DNA from 2 places in the Azospirillum sp. NS33 genome. Region 2 is predicted to be linked to the other one. Evidence: riboswitches for the same ligand, from Rfam matches in the RefSeq annotation. Region 2 holds a riboswitch; the other holds the start of a gene.
The links. A riboswitch is a leader RNA that binds a small molecule or an ion and turns the genes downstream of it on or off. The one in region 2 is predicted to bind cobalamin.
Positions count from the first base shown of each region.

Region 1: another riboswitch for cobalamin. It lies ahead of AC6H2I_RS25650 (DUF4198 domain-containing protein); the one in region 2 lies ahead of bluB (5,6-dimethylbenzimidazole synthase).

Region 1 is NZ_BAAKJB010000039.1:19,180-26,567, reverse strand. It holds gene AC6H2I_RS25680 (SDR family NAD(P)-dependent oxidoreductase) at 1-286, opposite strand, end outside; gene gcvA (transcriptional regulator GcvA) at 478-1,404, shown strand; gene AC6H2I_RS25670 (hypothetical protein) at 1,487-1,783, shown strand; gene AC6H2I_RS25665 (hypothetical protein) at 1,780-2,082, shown strand; gene AC6H2I_RS25660 (DUF1007 family protein) at 2,157-2,831, shown strand; gene AC6H2I_RS25655 (nickel/cobalt transporter) at 2,828-3,781, shown strand; cobalamin riboswitch at 3,821-4,038, shown strand; gene AC6H2I_RS25650 (DUF4198 domain-containing protein) at 4,205-4,999, shown strand; gene cbiM (cobalt transporter CbiM) at 5,021-5,656, shown strand; gene AC6H2I_RS25640 (NikL family nickel/cobalt ECF transporter subunit) at 5,649-6,233, shown strand; gene cbiQ (cobalt ECF transporter T component CbiQ) at 6,235-7,032, shown strand; gene AC6H2I_RS25630 (energy-coupling factor ABC transporter ATP-binding protein) at 7,016-7,388, shown strand, end outside.
Region 2 is NZ_BAAKJB010000010.1:132,388-139,775, reverse strand. It holds gene AC6H2I_RS11485 (FtsB family cell division protein) at 1-185, opposite strand, end outside; gene AC6H2I_RS11480 (acyl-CoA thioesterase) at 297-707, opposite strand; gene parE (DNA topoisomerase IV subunit B) at 831-2,819, shown strand; gene bluB (5,6-dimethylbenzimidazole synthase) at 2,845-3,576, opposite strand; cobalamin riboswitch at 3,638-3,789, opposite strand; gene AC6H2I_RS11465 (DUF6134 family protein) at 3,845-4,501, opposite strand; gene AC6H2I_RS11460 (hypothetical protein) at 4,653-5,228, shown strand; gene AC6H2I_RS11455 (alpha/beta fold hydrolase) at 5,257-5,958, opposite strand; gene AC6H2I_RS11450 (hydrolase) at 5,981-6,523, opposite strand; gene AC6H2I_RS11445 (DEAD/DEAH box helicase) at 6,770-7,388, shown strand, end outside.

The DNA of each region.
Region 1 (7,388 bases), on a different contig from region 2:
GCAGCGGCTGGGTGATGCCGGCGTTGTTGACCAGGACGTCGACCCGGCCGAACTCGCCGATCACCCGCTCCATGGCGGCCTGGCAGGAAGCCTTGTCGGTCACGTCGCAGGGGTAGCCACGATGGGCTTCGCCCAGTTCCGCCGCGGTGCCGGCGGCCGCCGCGCCGTCGAGGTCGACGATGATCGCCCGCCCCCCGTGCAGCGCGAACAGCTGGGCGGTGGCGCGGCCAATGCCGCGGCGCGACGCCGCCCCCGTGATCACGCACACCTTGTTGGAAAGCAGCATGTCCTGTCCTTTGCAAAACCTCCCCGTGGCGGCGGAAGACGCGCCGCGGAGCGGATCGTTGTTTGTCGGTGTTTGCGGAGCCGGCCATTTGCTGTTGCGGCCAACCACTTCGTCGACTGTATGGGGTTGAGGTGAGCCGAACAAATGAATAAGATCGGCTTCGCATGAGCTGAATTCACCGAAATGGTGCGATGCGCAAACGGGTCTCGATCAAGGCGGTTCAGGCGTTCGAGGCGGCGGCGCGGCTGGGCTCCTTCGCGCTTGCGGCAGAGGAACTGGCGGTCACGCCGTCGGCGATCAGCCATCAGGTGCGCATCCTGGAGGACCAGCTTGGCGTGCGGTTGTTCCGCCGGGTGCACCGGGCCGTGGTGCTGACGGACGTCGGCGCCGCCTATTCGGCGGAGGTGACGGCGGCCTTCACCCGCATCGAGGCGGCGACCCAGAACGTCGAGGCGGCGGGCGGCAACGCGATTCTCACCGTCCACTCCACGCCCAGCTTCGCCACCCAGTGGCTGATGCCGCGCCTGGGCGCCTTCAAGGAGCTGCAGCCGGGCATCGACATCCGCCTCCACGCCTCGGTGGGCGCCGCCGACCTGGCGGAGGGGCTGGCGGACGTGGACATCCGCTACCGCCCCGGCCCGGCCTTCGACGGCGCCGTGCTGGTGCCGTTCCCCGAGGACATCATCGTGCCGATGTGCTCTCCCGGGCTGGCCGCCGGGCTCAACCCGATCCGCCGCGCCGCCGACCTCGCCAAGCACACCCTGATCCACTCCGAGGTCAACATCCTGAGCTGGCGCGACTGGGCCCGCCACCACCGGGCCAGCCGCCTCGACCTGGAGCGCGGCCTGCGCTTCGACCGCTCCTTCATGGCCATCAGCGCCGCGGTCGACGGCATGGGCGTGTGCCTGGACAGCCTGCTGCTGGCGGAGCGGGAGCTGCTGTCCGGCCGCCTGGTGGTGCCCTTCGCCACCCAGGGCATGCGGGTGCGCGGCCACGCCTTCGTCACTTTGAAGGCCAAGGCCGACCAGGCGAAGATCCGCACCTTCCGGGAATGGATGTTCGCGGAGATGAGGACCGGCCGGCAGGCCGCTGAACAGCTCCTCGCCGCGCCACGCTGAGGGCCGGGCGCCGCGGCGCTGGCGTCCCCGCACCCCGCACGTTATGATATAACATAACGACAACGGGCGGAGGCGGTCACGAATGACGGACGACCAGTGGGGCGGGGACCTGCCGGACGACCTGCCGGACGACCTGCCGGACGACCTGCCGGACGACCTGCCGGACGACCTGGGCCCGGCGCTGGACCTCGTGCGCGGGGTCTGGGGCGAGGCGCGGACCGGCCGGGTCACGCGCCAGGCGCTGGCCTGGGCCATGATGATCGAATCGGTGGGGCACCTGGCCGCCACCCAGGGCGCGGCGGCCACCGCCGGCCTGCTCGACCGGCTGGGCGATGCCGTGCGCACCGCGCCGCGGCACGAGCCCGGACCGCTGCAATGACCGGCGCCCGGAACACCCGCATCGTCGACGCGCTGTCGTGGCGCGAGGCCCGGCCGGTGCTGCGGCATCCCAAGTTCTTCGAGGGGTTCCACGACTTCCTGCGCGGGCGGCCGTTCGACTACCGGGCGCTCGACGGCTGGGCGACGCTGGACCAGCACCGCTACGAGAACGGCCGGGAACTGGCGGCGGAGTGCCGCGCCGGCGGGGTGGTCGTCCGCTGGACCGACCGCAGCCGCGTTCCCCGGTCCCTGAAGGCGGTGGTGATGGCCCGCGCCCGCGCCCGCCGCGCCGCGCCGTGACGGTCGCACCCCTTGCGGCGCACCGGAGCGTTGCGGCACACTTCGGCCGCTTTGCCGTTCCAGCCCCGGGTGCCATGATCCCGCCCACCCCCCGGCCCGCCGCGCTCGCGGCCCTTCTCGGCTGCCTGGCCCTGTCGGGGACGGCCGCGGCCCACCCCCATGTCTGGATCGACGCCACCGCGGTCTTCCACTTCGATTCGCGCCAGCGGTTGGCCGCCGTCGAGACCCGCTGGCTGTTCGACGACGTCTTCAGCGTGTACGAGGTGGAGGGTCGCGACGCCGACGGCGACGGCCGTTTCGCCTCCGACGAACTGCAGCCGCTGGCCGACGAGACCGCGGAGCGCCTCGCCGGGTGGGGCTATTTCAGCCTGCTCAAGCACGGCGACCGGCGGCTGGAGCTGGGGCCGGCCACGGTGGCGCGCATGCGCTTCGAGGGCGGCCGGCTGGAATTCAGCCTGACCCTGCCGCTGGCCGCACCGCTGGTGGCCGACGGCCCCCCGCTGCGCTTCGCCATGTTCGACCCGTCCTTCTACATCGACATCGCGCCGCCGGTGGAATCGCCGGTCCGTCTCGCCGGGACCGTGCCCGCGTCGTGCCGGGCGACGCTGGACCGCGTCGCCGACCGGGAGCAGGGCTTCGTGCCGGACGAGGTGGCGCTCGACGCCGACCCCGACCCGGCGCAGCCGGAGGACAGCCTGGGTGCGGCCTTCGCCGACTGGATCGTGCTGTCCTGCGGGGACCGCCCGTGACCGGCCGGGGGCGGGCCGTCGCCGTCGGTCTGGGTCTCGTCCTGCTGCTGGGTGCCGCCGTCGCCGCCCTGGAGCCGGGCGCCGTCTGGGCGCAGGCGGCGGCCTGGCTGCGCCACTGGCAGGGCGATCTGCACCGCGCCCTGGTTGCCGCGCTGCGCGCCGTCCGCGACGAGGGGATGGTGGCCGCGGGCGGGCTGGCCGCCGCGTCCTTCGCCTACGGCGTGGTCCACGCCGCCGGGCCGGGCCACGGCAAGGCGGTGATCGCCGCCTATGTCCTGGCCGACGGGCGGCGGCTGCGGCGCGGCCTGGCGCTGGCCTGGGCGGCGTCGCTGGCGCAGGCCGCCACCGCGGTGGTCGTGGTCGGCATGGTGGTCTTCGTCCTGGGCGCCGCGGGACGCGAGGCGCGGCCGGTGGCGGAGATCCTGGAACGGCTCGGCTACGGCCTCACCGCGGCGCTCGGCGCGGCGATGGTCTGGTCGGCCCTGCGGCGCCCGCGCCACGGCGCCCTCGGCCACGTCTGCGGCCACAGCCACCATGATCACGACCATCACCACGACCATTCCGGTGGCCCGGGCTGCGGTCACGCCGTGGCGCCGCCGGCCGGGGCCGGACAGGGGTGGCGGCGTGCCGCGGCGGTGGTGGTTTCGGTGGGGGTGCGCCCGTGCAGCGGCGCCCTGGTGGTCCTGGCCTTCGCCCAGGCCATCGGGTTCTTCGCCGCCGGTGTGGCGGCGACCCTGGCCATGGCGGTGGGGACGGCGATCACCGTGTCGGCGCTGGCGGTGCTGGCGGTCGGCTCGCGCCGCCTCGCCCTGGCCGCCACGGCCGGCGACGCGCGCTGGGTCGGGCGCGTCGAAACGGGCATGACGCTGCTGGCGGGGACCGCCCTGCTGGCGATCGGCGCCCTCCTGCTGGCCGCGTCGCTGACGGCCCAGCCCGCGCCCTTCCGCTGACCACGGCGTTTGTGGTTTTGACGGCGCGACAATCTGTCGTATGCTGCCGGCCGTGAGGGTTTCCCGCAAGGGAACCAGAGGGAATCCGGTGCGGCAGGACCGCGGCGCGTCGACGCGCCGTCCCTGTCAATGCCGGGGCTGCCCCCGCAACTGTAAGCGGCGAGTCCGAGGCCATCCATGCCACTGGGAAACCGGGAAGGCGGGCCGCGGGCGCCCGAGCCGCGAGCCAGGAAACCTGCCCTCACCGGCCGTGGCCCGTCGGCGCCGCGACCGTTTCCGCCTGGACGCCGGGGTGAGCGTTGTGGGCTGTGGCTCGACGCGCCCCTTCGTGCGCCGGGCCGCCGCCGGTTCCCCTTTTGCGTCTCCCGCACCGGTCCCGCCGCCTTGCCGGCGGGCCACCGCATCGTCTTGGGAGATCGACCCGTGACCCGCCTGTTCCTTGCCGTTTCCGCCGCCGCCGCCGTCCTGGCCGGTGGCAGCGCCGCGCACGCGCATTTCCAGCTCATCTACACGCCCGACGTCCACCTGGCCCGGCCCGGCGACGTGCCGCTCAAGCTCATCTTCTGGCACCCCTTCGAGAACGGCCACGTCATGGACATGGGTGTGCCGGACTCCTTCGTCCTGGTCCACAAGGGCGAACGGACCGACCTGATGGACCGCCTCAAGCCGATCACCTTCACGGGCGCCGGGAACGCCGCCAAGGCCTACGACGCCACGGTGCCGGTCAAGCTGAACGGTGACTACGTGCTGGCGCTGGTCCCCGCGCCCTACTACGAGCCGAGCGAGGACATCTACATCCAGCAGATCACCAAGTCGTTCCTCAACAAGGGCGGGATTCCCACGGACTGGCAGGAGCCGGTGGGGCTGGCCACCGAGATCGTGCCGATGATCAAGCCGACCAACGTCATCGCCGGGTCGACCTTCACCGGGCGGGTGCTCGCCGACGGCAAGCCGGTGGCCGGCGCCGAGATCGAGATCGAATACATGGCGGCCGAGCCCGACATGGCGACCAACGCGCCGACCGCGCCGAAGGCCGCGCCGATGCCCGGCGGCGCGGTGGTCGTCGTCACCGGCGCGGACGGCGTGTTCACCTTCGGCATCCCCAGGGCCGGCTTCTGGGGCTTCGCCGCGCTGGGCGTCGGCCCGGCGACGGAACACGCCGGCAAGGAGCTGTCCCAGGACGCCGTCCTGTGGGTGCGCGCCTTCGACCTGAACTGAGCCCCCGGACGGAGCACGGCCATGCACATCGTGGACGGAGCGCTGTCGGCGCAGGTGGTGATCGGCGGCGCCGCGCTGGCGGTGGCGGGCGTCGGCTACGGCCTGCGCTCCCTGCCGATGGAGAAGATCCCGGCGGCCGGGGTGCTGAGCGCCACTTTCTTCGTGGCCTCCCTGGTGCACGTGCCGCTGGGGCCGTCCAGCGTGCACCTGATCATGAACGGCCTGGCCGGGCTGGTGCTCGGCTGGGCCGCCTTCCCGGCCCTGTTCGTGGGGTTGCTTCTGCAGGCGGTGTTCTTCGGATTCGGCGGGCTGACGGTGCTCGGCGTCAATGCCGTGAACATCGCCCTGCCGGCGGTCATCGTCCACGTCACGTGCCGCAGGGGGGTGGCCGCCGCCTCCCCGGCCGGCGCGGCGGTGTGGGGCGCGGTCGGCGGCGGCCTCTCCATCGCCCTGACCGCCGCCTTCGTCGCCCTCTCGCTGGCCCTGTCGGGCGACGCCTTCGTGGCCGCCGCCAAGCTGGTGTTCTTTGCGCACATTCCCGTCATGATCATCGAGTCGCTTCTGACCGCGGCCGCGGTGCTGCTGGCGCGCAAGGTGAAGCCGGAGCTGTTCGACGCCCTGGCGTCGCGCCCCGCATGGGAGGACCGTCATGTCTAGGCTGCTTGCCACGCTGGCCCTTGCCGCCGCCGTGCTGGGGGCGCCGGCGCCGGCCGCGGCCCACAAGGTGGTCGCCGCGGTCTACGCGGGAACCACGGTGATCGAGGGCGAGGTGGGCTTCTCCAACGGTGACACCGCCGCCGATGCCCTGGTCGAGGTCTTCGACGGGACCGGCGCCAAGCTGGGCGAGACCCGGACGGACGCCGACGGCTTCTTCACCTTCACCCCCGTCGGGCGCGTCACCCACGTCTTTCGCGCCGACCTCGGCGCCGGCCACGTCGTCGAGATCCACATGGACGCCGCGGAGCTGCCGGGCGCCGCGGCGGGTGCCGCCCCGGCTGCTGCCACCGCACCCGCGACCGCGCCTGGCGCGGCCGCCGCTGCGCCGCTGGGCGAGGAGCAGCGGGCGGCGATCGCCGAGGCGGTGCGGCGGGAGATCGTGCCGCTGCGCCGCGAGCTGGCCGCCTACAAGGAGAAGACCGACCTGCAATCGGTGCTGGGCGGGCTCGGCTACATCGCCGGCCTGTTCGGGGTCGGGTTCTATCTGGCGGCGCGCCGCCGTCTGGGGAGGACCTGAGGTGGGCCACGTCGTCTCGTCCGAGCGGCCGGAGTGGCGCGGCCTCGACCCGGTGGCCGCGGACGGCGTCGTCCGCCGCATCGACCCGCGGGTGCGCATTCTCGCCGCCACCGCGTTCGCCGTGGCGGTGGTCGCCTGCTCCGCCCTGCCGGTGCTGGCGCTCGCCCTCGGGCTGGCGCTGGCGGCGATGCTGCTGGCCCGGCTGCCGGCGGCGGCGACGCTGCGGCGCATGGCGGCGATGGACGCCTTCATCGTCTTCATCCTGCTGATGCTGCCCTTCACGGTGCCGGGCGACCCCATCCTCACCGTGTGGGGGGTGAGCGCGTCGTGGCAGGGGCTGGTCCGCGGCGTGGAGATCGCGCTGAAGGCCAACGCCGTGGTGCTGGCGCTGATGGCCCTGGTCGGCTCCATGTCGCCGGTCACGCTGGGCCACGCGCTGCACCGGCTGCGGGTGCCGGTCAACCTGGTGCACCTGCTGCTGTTCACGGTGCGCTACATCGACGTTCTGCACCAGGAGTACCGGCGCCTGCGCACGGCCATGCGCACCCGCGGCTTCCGCCCCGCCAACTCGCTCCACACCTTGCGCAGCTTCGGCTATCTGGTGGGCATGATGCTGGTGCGCGCCCTGGAACGCTCCGAGCGCATCCTCGCGGCCATGAAATGCCGCGGCTTTTCCGGGACCATCCCGCTCCTCGACGACCTCCACCTGGGGCGGCGCGACGCCGTGTTCGCCGGCCTGGTGGCGCTCGCCTGCCTCGCCCTGCTCACCCTGGATGGTCTCCATGGCGCCGTTTCTTGACCTCTCGGGCCTGCGCTTCGGCTATCCCGGCCAGCCGGTGGTGCTCGATGGGGTCGACCTGACCCTGGCCGCGGGCGAGCGGCTGTGCATCGTCGGCCCCAACGGGGCGGGCAAGAGCACCCTGCTGCACCTGGTGGTCGGGCTGCTGCGCCCGGCGGCCGGGCGCATCGTCGCCTTCGGCGCCGAGCGGCGCGGCGAGGCCGATTTCCATGAGGTGCGTTGTCGCGCCGGCCTGGTGTTCCAGGACCCCGACGACCAGCTGTTCTGCCCGACGGTGCTGGAGGACGTCGCCTTCGGGCCGCTCAACATGGGCCGGTCCCGGGCCGAGGCGGCGGCGATCGTCGAGGCGGTGCTGG
Region 2 (7,388 bases):
ACGCGCTCGGCGGTGGCGATCTCGCCGCGCAGGCTCTTCAGCGCGATCAGGCCGCGGTCGCCCTGGACCGCGTAGTAGACGAAGTAGCCAACGACACACGCGCCGATCGCCGGCCCGATGACCTGACGCAGGGCGTTCCTGGCCGCGCGGGCTACCGCGTCCGCAATGTTATCCACCATCGACATCGCGCGATGGAATCATGGCCGAATCGGGGCGTCAAACGGAAAGCCGGGCGGCCCTCACGAACCGGCGGGGGTGCGTTCCCGCGGCCACACCATGGCACGGCTGCGACACCGTCAGGCGGCGGGCGGCACCGGGCGGGGCTGGCCGTCGTCGGCGATGGCGACGTAGGTGAACACCCCCTCGGTCACCTTGACCGCCTCGCCGCTGCGGAAGCGGGTGACCCAGGTGTCGATGCGCACCCGCATCGAGGTCCGTCCGACCCGCTCCACGGTGGCGAAGCAACTGACCTCGTCGCCGACGTAGACCGGCTTGTGGAAGGTCATCGCCTCCACGCCGACCGTGGCCACCCGGCCCTGGGCGCGGCGGACCGCGACGACGCCGCCCGCCAGATCCATCTGGGCCAGCAGCCAGCCGCCGAAGATGTCGCCGTTGGGGTTGGTGTCGCCGGGCATGGCGATGGTGCGCAGGGCGGGGCCGCGGGTGAGGTCGGCGGGCGCCTGCTGGGCCGGATTCGTGTCGTCCATGGAACCTCCGCTGCGGGGTGGTCCGCCGTCGGAAAAAAGGCGGAACCAGATCTTGTGCGCCTGCTATAGTGCGGCCACAGCATGCGCTTGCGCACCCCAGACGAAATTCCTATGGTCGCCGGCATGAGTGATCTCTTCGCGAACACGGCCCGCAAGGCCGAGACCTACTCCGCCCAGGACATCGAGGTTCTGGAGGGGCTGGAGCCGGTGCGCCGGCGTCCCGGCATGTACATCGGCGGCACCGACGAGCGGGCGCTCCACCACCTCGTCGCCGAGGTTCTGGACAACGCGATGGACGAGGCGGTGGCCGGGCACGCCACCCGCATCGACCTGGAGCTGGCGGCGGACGGCACCGTCACGGTGCGCGACAACGGCCGCGGCATTCCCGTCGACGAGCACCCGAAATACCCGGGCAAATCGGCGCTGGAGGTGATCCTCACCACGCTCCACTCCGGCGGCAAGTTCTCCAACAAGGTGTACGAGACCTCGGGCGGCCTGCACGGCGTCGGCCTGTCCGTGGTCAACGCCCTGACCGACCGGCTGCGGGTCGAGGTGGCGCGCGACCGCCAGCTCTACGTCCAGGATTATTGCCGCGGCGTGCCCCAGGGCCCCCTGGCCTGCCAGGGGGCGGTCAACCGGCGCGGCACCACCATTCGCTTTCACGTCGACGCCGAGATCTTCGGGGAGGCCGCCCGTTTCGAGCCGCACCGCCTCTACCGGATGGCGCGCTCCAAGGCCTACCTGTTCCGCGGGGTCGAAATCCGCTGGAGCTGCGAGGCCTCCCTGCTGGCTCCCGACAGCACCACCCCGGCCCAGGAGACCCTGCATTTTCCCGGCGGCCTGCTGGACTACCTGCACGGCGCGCTGAAGGAGCGCAGGACGCTGACGCCGACCCCGTTCTCCGGACAGGTGGAGTTCCCCAACGGCCAGGGGCGGGGGGAATGGGCGGTGGCCTGGCCGGAGGACGAGGACGGCTTCTCGCACACCTACTGCAACACCGTCCCCACCCCCCAGGGCGGCACCCACGAGGCCGGCCTGCGCGCGGCGCTGGTGCGCGGGCTGAAGGGCTATGGCGAGCTGACCAGCAACAAGCGCGCCGGTCAGATCGCCGCCGAGGACGTGATGGGCGAGGCCTGCATCCTGCTGTCGGTGTTCATCCGCGAGCCGCAGTTCCAGGGCCAGACCAAGGACAAGCTGGCGACGCCGGAGGCGCAGCGCCTGGTCGAGGCGGCGGTCAAGGACCACTTCGACCACTGGCTGTCGGGCGACCCCTCGGCCTCCAACGCCCTGCTGGAGCGCCTGATCGAGAAGGCCGAGGACCGCGCCAAGCGCCGCCAGAGCAAGGAGATGGCCCGCAAGAGCGCGACCCGCCGGCTGCGGCTGCCGGGCAAGCTCGCGGACTGCTCGCGCAACTCCCCGGACGGCACGGAGATTTTCCTGGTCGAGGGCGATTCCGCCGGCGGCTCGGCCAAGCAGGCGCGCAACCGCGAGACCCAGGCGATCCTGCCCCTGCGCGGCAAGATCCTCAACGTGGCCAGCGCGACCACCGACAAGATGCGCGCGAACCAGGAGCTGAACGATCTGGTCCAGGCGCTCGGCTGCGGTCTCGGCAGGGACTTCTCGGTCGACAAGCTGCGCTACGAGCGGGTCATCATCATGACCGACGCCGACGTCGACGGCGCCCACATCGCCTCGCTGCTGATGACCTTCTTCTACCGCGAGATGGCCGGGCTGATCCAGCAGGGCCACCTCTACCTGGCGATGCCGCCGCTCTACCGCATCAGCGCCGGCACCAAGTCCCTCTACGCCCGCGACGACGCCCACAAGGAGGAGCTGATGGGGCGTGAGTTCAAGGGCCGCAAGACCGAGATCAGCCGGTTCAAGGGCCTCGGCGAGATGATGCCGGCCCAGCTGCGGGAAACCACCATGGACCCGACCCGGCGCACCCTGCTGCGGGTCGTCGTGCCCAACGCCGCCGACCCGCTGGAGGAGGACGAGGCCGCGATGACCCGCGGCCTCGTGGAGAGCCTGATGGGGCGGCGTCCGGAGCTGCGCTTCCGCTACATCCAGGAGCACGCCAGGTTCGTGCAGGCCGACGACATCGACGTGTAGGGACGCGCGGGGCGCGACCGCCGCCTCACCGCAGGTGGTCGAGCAACGGATCGTCCTCGGCCGGGCCCCGCCACCGGTCGAACCAGACGACGTCGCGCAACGGCGTGCGCTCCTGCCAGCCGGCGCTTTCCAGCTCCGGCCGGTCGTGGAAATGGGAGACGCGGCCGACGCAGAGATAGGCGATCGGCCGGATCGCCGGCGGGATGCCCAGGGCCTCGCGCAGGTCGTCGGGGCGCAGGATGCTGACCCAGCCCACCCCGATGTTCTCGGCCCGCGCCGCCAGCCAGAGGTTCTGCACCGCGCACACCGCGCTGTAGAGGTCCATCTCCGGCTGGTGGGTGCGGCCCAGGACCACGGCGCCCCGGCGGTCGCGGTCGCAGGTGACGCAGATCCCCACCGGCGCCTCGACGATGCCCTGCAGCTTCAGGGCGCGGTAGCGCCGCTGCCGCTCCCCCTCGAAGAGGTCGGCGGCCTCGCCGTTGGCGCGATCGAAGGCGTCCTTCACCCGGGCCCGCACCGCCGGGTCGCGCACCACGATGAAGTCCCAGGGCTGCATGAACCCGACCGACGGGGCGTGGTGGGCGGCGGCGAGGATGCGGGCCAGCGCGTCGTCGGGGATGGGATCGGGCTGGAACTGGCCGCGGACGTCGCGGCGGCGGTGGATGCATTTGTAGACGGCGTCGCGCTCGGCCGCTGAGAACGCGTCGTCCGGCACCTCGTCGTCGGACCGGGTGCCGGTGGTGGAGCGGGCGTCCATGGTGTCCCCTTCCTGGAGGCAAAAGGGGCCGCCGCCTGTCCGGGGCGGGGCCCTGATGCGTCCAGGCCGGTCTTCTGACTGAGGATCGTCCCGTCCGGACGCCTTCCCGGCCGCTGGCCAGTGGCGCGTGTCCGGACGGTCCCCATCACAGCGTTGGGCACGTGGCGGATTCCCACCGCCTTCCCGATTCTCCCGCAAGCCGCGGGCACCTGGCGCGGCGCCATGGTGGCACGGGACGCCCGGCGGCGCCAGAGGCCGCCGCGACCGCTCACGCGGTGCGCCGGTATTCCACGGCGTGGCCCCGCTTGTCGAAGTCGGCGCGCAGCCACCGGCCGTCCGCGGCGTACCAGATGGTTCCATCCAGGAAGTTGTCGACGGCGTAGGCGGTGGCGGCGATCCGGCGGCCGTCCAGGGTGACCGGGTCGCGGCCGCGGCGGCGCACCGACTGCGTCACCACCGTGCCCTTCACCGGGTCGATCACCCGCGGGCTGTCGAGCACGCCCGGGTTCCAGAAGCTGGCCGGCATCACGCCGGCCGCGACCGGCCGGCCGTTCAGCAGGACGCCGTCCGCGGTGTTGCGGGCCTCGACCCGATAGGCGTCGCCGTTCTCCTCGCCGCTGCTGCGGTAGCGCACCCAGCGCCCACCCACCCAGCGCTCCTCGGTCTCCTGGGAGAAGCGGTAGGCGGTGATGAACGCCACCTTCACCCGGATCCGGGTGGAGCCCAGCGCATCGAAGCCGTCGGCGGTGGGGACGAACCGCAGCGTGTGGTGGCCGGCCTCGTCGCCGTTGACGCGGATGGCGAAGCGGAGCGGTCCGGCGGGCGGCATCGTCCCGCCCTGGGCCCACCCCCGTCCGAGGCCGCCGGCCAGGATGGTGGCGCCGGTCGCCCCGGCGAGCAGCGCCCGACGGTCCAGCGTCAGCATGGCCCTCTCCCTCGTGGCGGTTGGATCGACCCTCAACAGCGGGGCCGCCGGTTCGTCCCATCATCACGCGTCGCGCGGGCTGGGCCTTGCCGTGCGGCCGGCCCGGCACCATGCTTGCGGCGACGGCCACGCCAACCGAGGGGGACACGCCATGCCGAACCGTTCCGTTTGCCGGCTACACGCCCTGGCGGTCCTGGCGCTGTCCACCGCCCCGCTGGTCGGCTGCAGCGGCGGGCGCGTGGTCGCCGACGCGCCGCTCGGCGCCTACACCCGCGGCGAGGTGCGCTACGCGGCGTCCGGCCGTGACCTGAGGGTCGTCATCCACGGCGCGCCCGCCGGCGCCGACCGGGAGCGGCTGGAGGCCGCGGTGATCGAGGCCATGGACGGGCACATCATGGGGATCGACACCCGTTTCACCACGACGCCGGGGGAGTCGGCACGCCCGGACTACAAGGTGGTGTTCGCGTTCGATCCCGCGCCGCCGGTGATGCCCTCCGCGCTGTGCCGGGAGGGGCCGGTGCCGACCCAGCCGCGCACCAGCGGCGACATGATGGTGGAGGCGGCGTTCTGCCGCGGCGGGGCCTTGACCTCGGCCACGGGATGGCTGGCGACGCCGGTCGCGGTCGACAGCGCCGCCTTCGACAGCCTGGTCGGCGATCTGACCTTCGCGCTGTTCCCGCCGGAGGAGCGCGACGACAACGATCGCTGCTTCCTCGGCGGCTGCTGAGGAAGCAGGCCGCGGCAGGCGGCGGACGTCAGCCGTGGAGCAGCCACAGCCGCAGCAGCGCCGTCACGGCGACCGGCTGCTCCATGGCCGAGAGATGGCCGCAGTGCTCCACCACCGCCAGCCGCGCCCCGGGGATCAGGGCGGCCATCTCGGTGTGCACCGCGACCCCCGACAGGGCATCCTCACGGCCGCACACCACCAGGGCCGGACAGCGCACGGCGGCCAGGGAGTCCCGGCTGTCGGGGCGGCCGATGATCGCCTCCTGCTGGCGCGCGTAGGCCTCGGCACCCAGACGGTCGGCCTGGGCGAGCACGGAGTCGACCAAGGCGCGGTCCCCGAGGTGGTCGGGGTGCAGCAACTTTGGCAGGCTGGCGGTGACCACCTGGCGCAGCCGGCCGCCGCGCGCCAGCCCGACCGCGGCGCGGCGGTTGGCGCTCTGCTCCGCGGAGTCGGCGTGGGGGTTGGTGTCGAGCAGGGCGACCCGGGCGACGCGGTCCGGCGCGCGCCGCAGGATCTCCATGGCCACGTAGCCGCCCAGGGAAAGCCCGGCCAGCGCGAACCGAGGCGGCGCGGCGGCCAGCACGGCGTCGGCCAGCGCGGCCATGGAGTCGGCGCCGCCGAGGTCGCCGACGCGGACGTCCGCCACATCGGCGAGGTGCCGGGTCTGGTGGTCCCACAGCGCCCCGTCCAGGGGCATTCCGGGCAACAGGATCAGGGGCGGGCGGTCCAAGGGGCGGGCTCCACGGGGCGGGTCAGCGGATCAGGGGAAGCAGGGACTTGAAGGCCGGGGTGTCGCCGCGGCCGGCCCACTCGAACACCACCATCTCGGTGGCCACGGCGGTCACGCCGGCGCCGCGCAAGCGGGCCACCGCCAGGTCGGCGTTGCGCGGGTCGCGCGATCCCGTGGCGTCGGCGACGACGAACACCGCGTAGCCGAGCGCGGCCAGCGAGAGCGCGGTCTGGAGCACGCAGACGTGGGCCTCGGCCCCGGCGATCACCACCTGGCGGCGACCCAGGGCCGCCAGGCGCTCGGGGAATCCGGGCTCGCGGCCGCACGCGAAATGGATCTTCCCGACCACGCAGCCATCGGGCAGCCGCTGCCGCAGCTCCGGCACGGTGCGGCCCAGCCCGGCCGGGTAGTGCTCGCTCACCAGAACCGGCACGTCGAGCGCGCGGGCGGCGTCGAGCAGCACCGCGGCGTTGCGCACAATCGCGTCGGCGCCGTGCACGGCCGGCACCAGCCGCTCCTGGACGTCGACGACGAGGAGCACGGAGTCGGCGGCGGACATCAGCATGGCGTGGCGTCTCCCGGCAATCCTCCGCCGCACCCTAGCGCACCGGGGCCGCCACCGCCACCAACACCGCCACTCCCACCGCCAGGGACGCGGTCGCCTCGGCAACACGTCCGCGGGGAAAACGCAGCGATTTCACTCCAAACGTCAATGGTGTGTTGACACCGAGCTTTGACTTCATATTCTGCGGACCCATCTAAAGGCGGACCATGGGGTCGGCTTTTCGTTCTCAGAACAGAAACAATCTGGATGCTATTCTCGGAAATCGGGCTCGGACCTGACGTCCTGCGCGCCATCGAAGACAAGGGCTACACCCAGCCGACGCCCATTCAGGAGCAGGCCATTCCCTGGGTCCTGCAGGGCCGCGACGTGCTGGGCTGTGCGCAGACCGGCACCGGCAAGACGGCGTCGTTCACCCTGCCGATGATCGACATCCTCGCCGCTGGCCGGGCCCGGGCGCGCATGCCGCGCTCGCTGATCCTGGAGCCGACGCGCGAGCTGGCCGCCCAGGTGGCGGAGAGCTTCGAAACCTACGGCCGCTACCACAAGCTGAGCATGGCGCTGCTGATCGGCGGCGAGACCTTCACCGAGCAGGTGAAGCGCCTCGACCGCGGCGTCGACGTGCTGATCGCCACGCCGGGCCGGCTCCTCGACCTGTTCGAGCGCGGCAACATCATGTTGAGCGACATCAAGGTCTTCGTGATCGACGAGGCGGACCGGATGCTCGACATGGGGTTCATCCCCGACATCGAGCGCATCGTCTCGAAGCTGCCGAAGATCCGCCAGACCCTGTTCTTCTCGGCGACGATGCCGCCGGAGATCCGCCGTCTCGCCGACAGCTTCCTGCTGAACCCCAAGGAGGTCACGG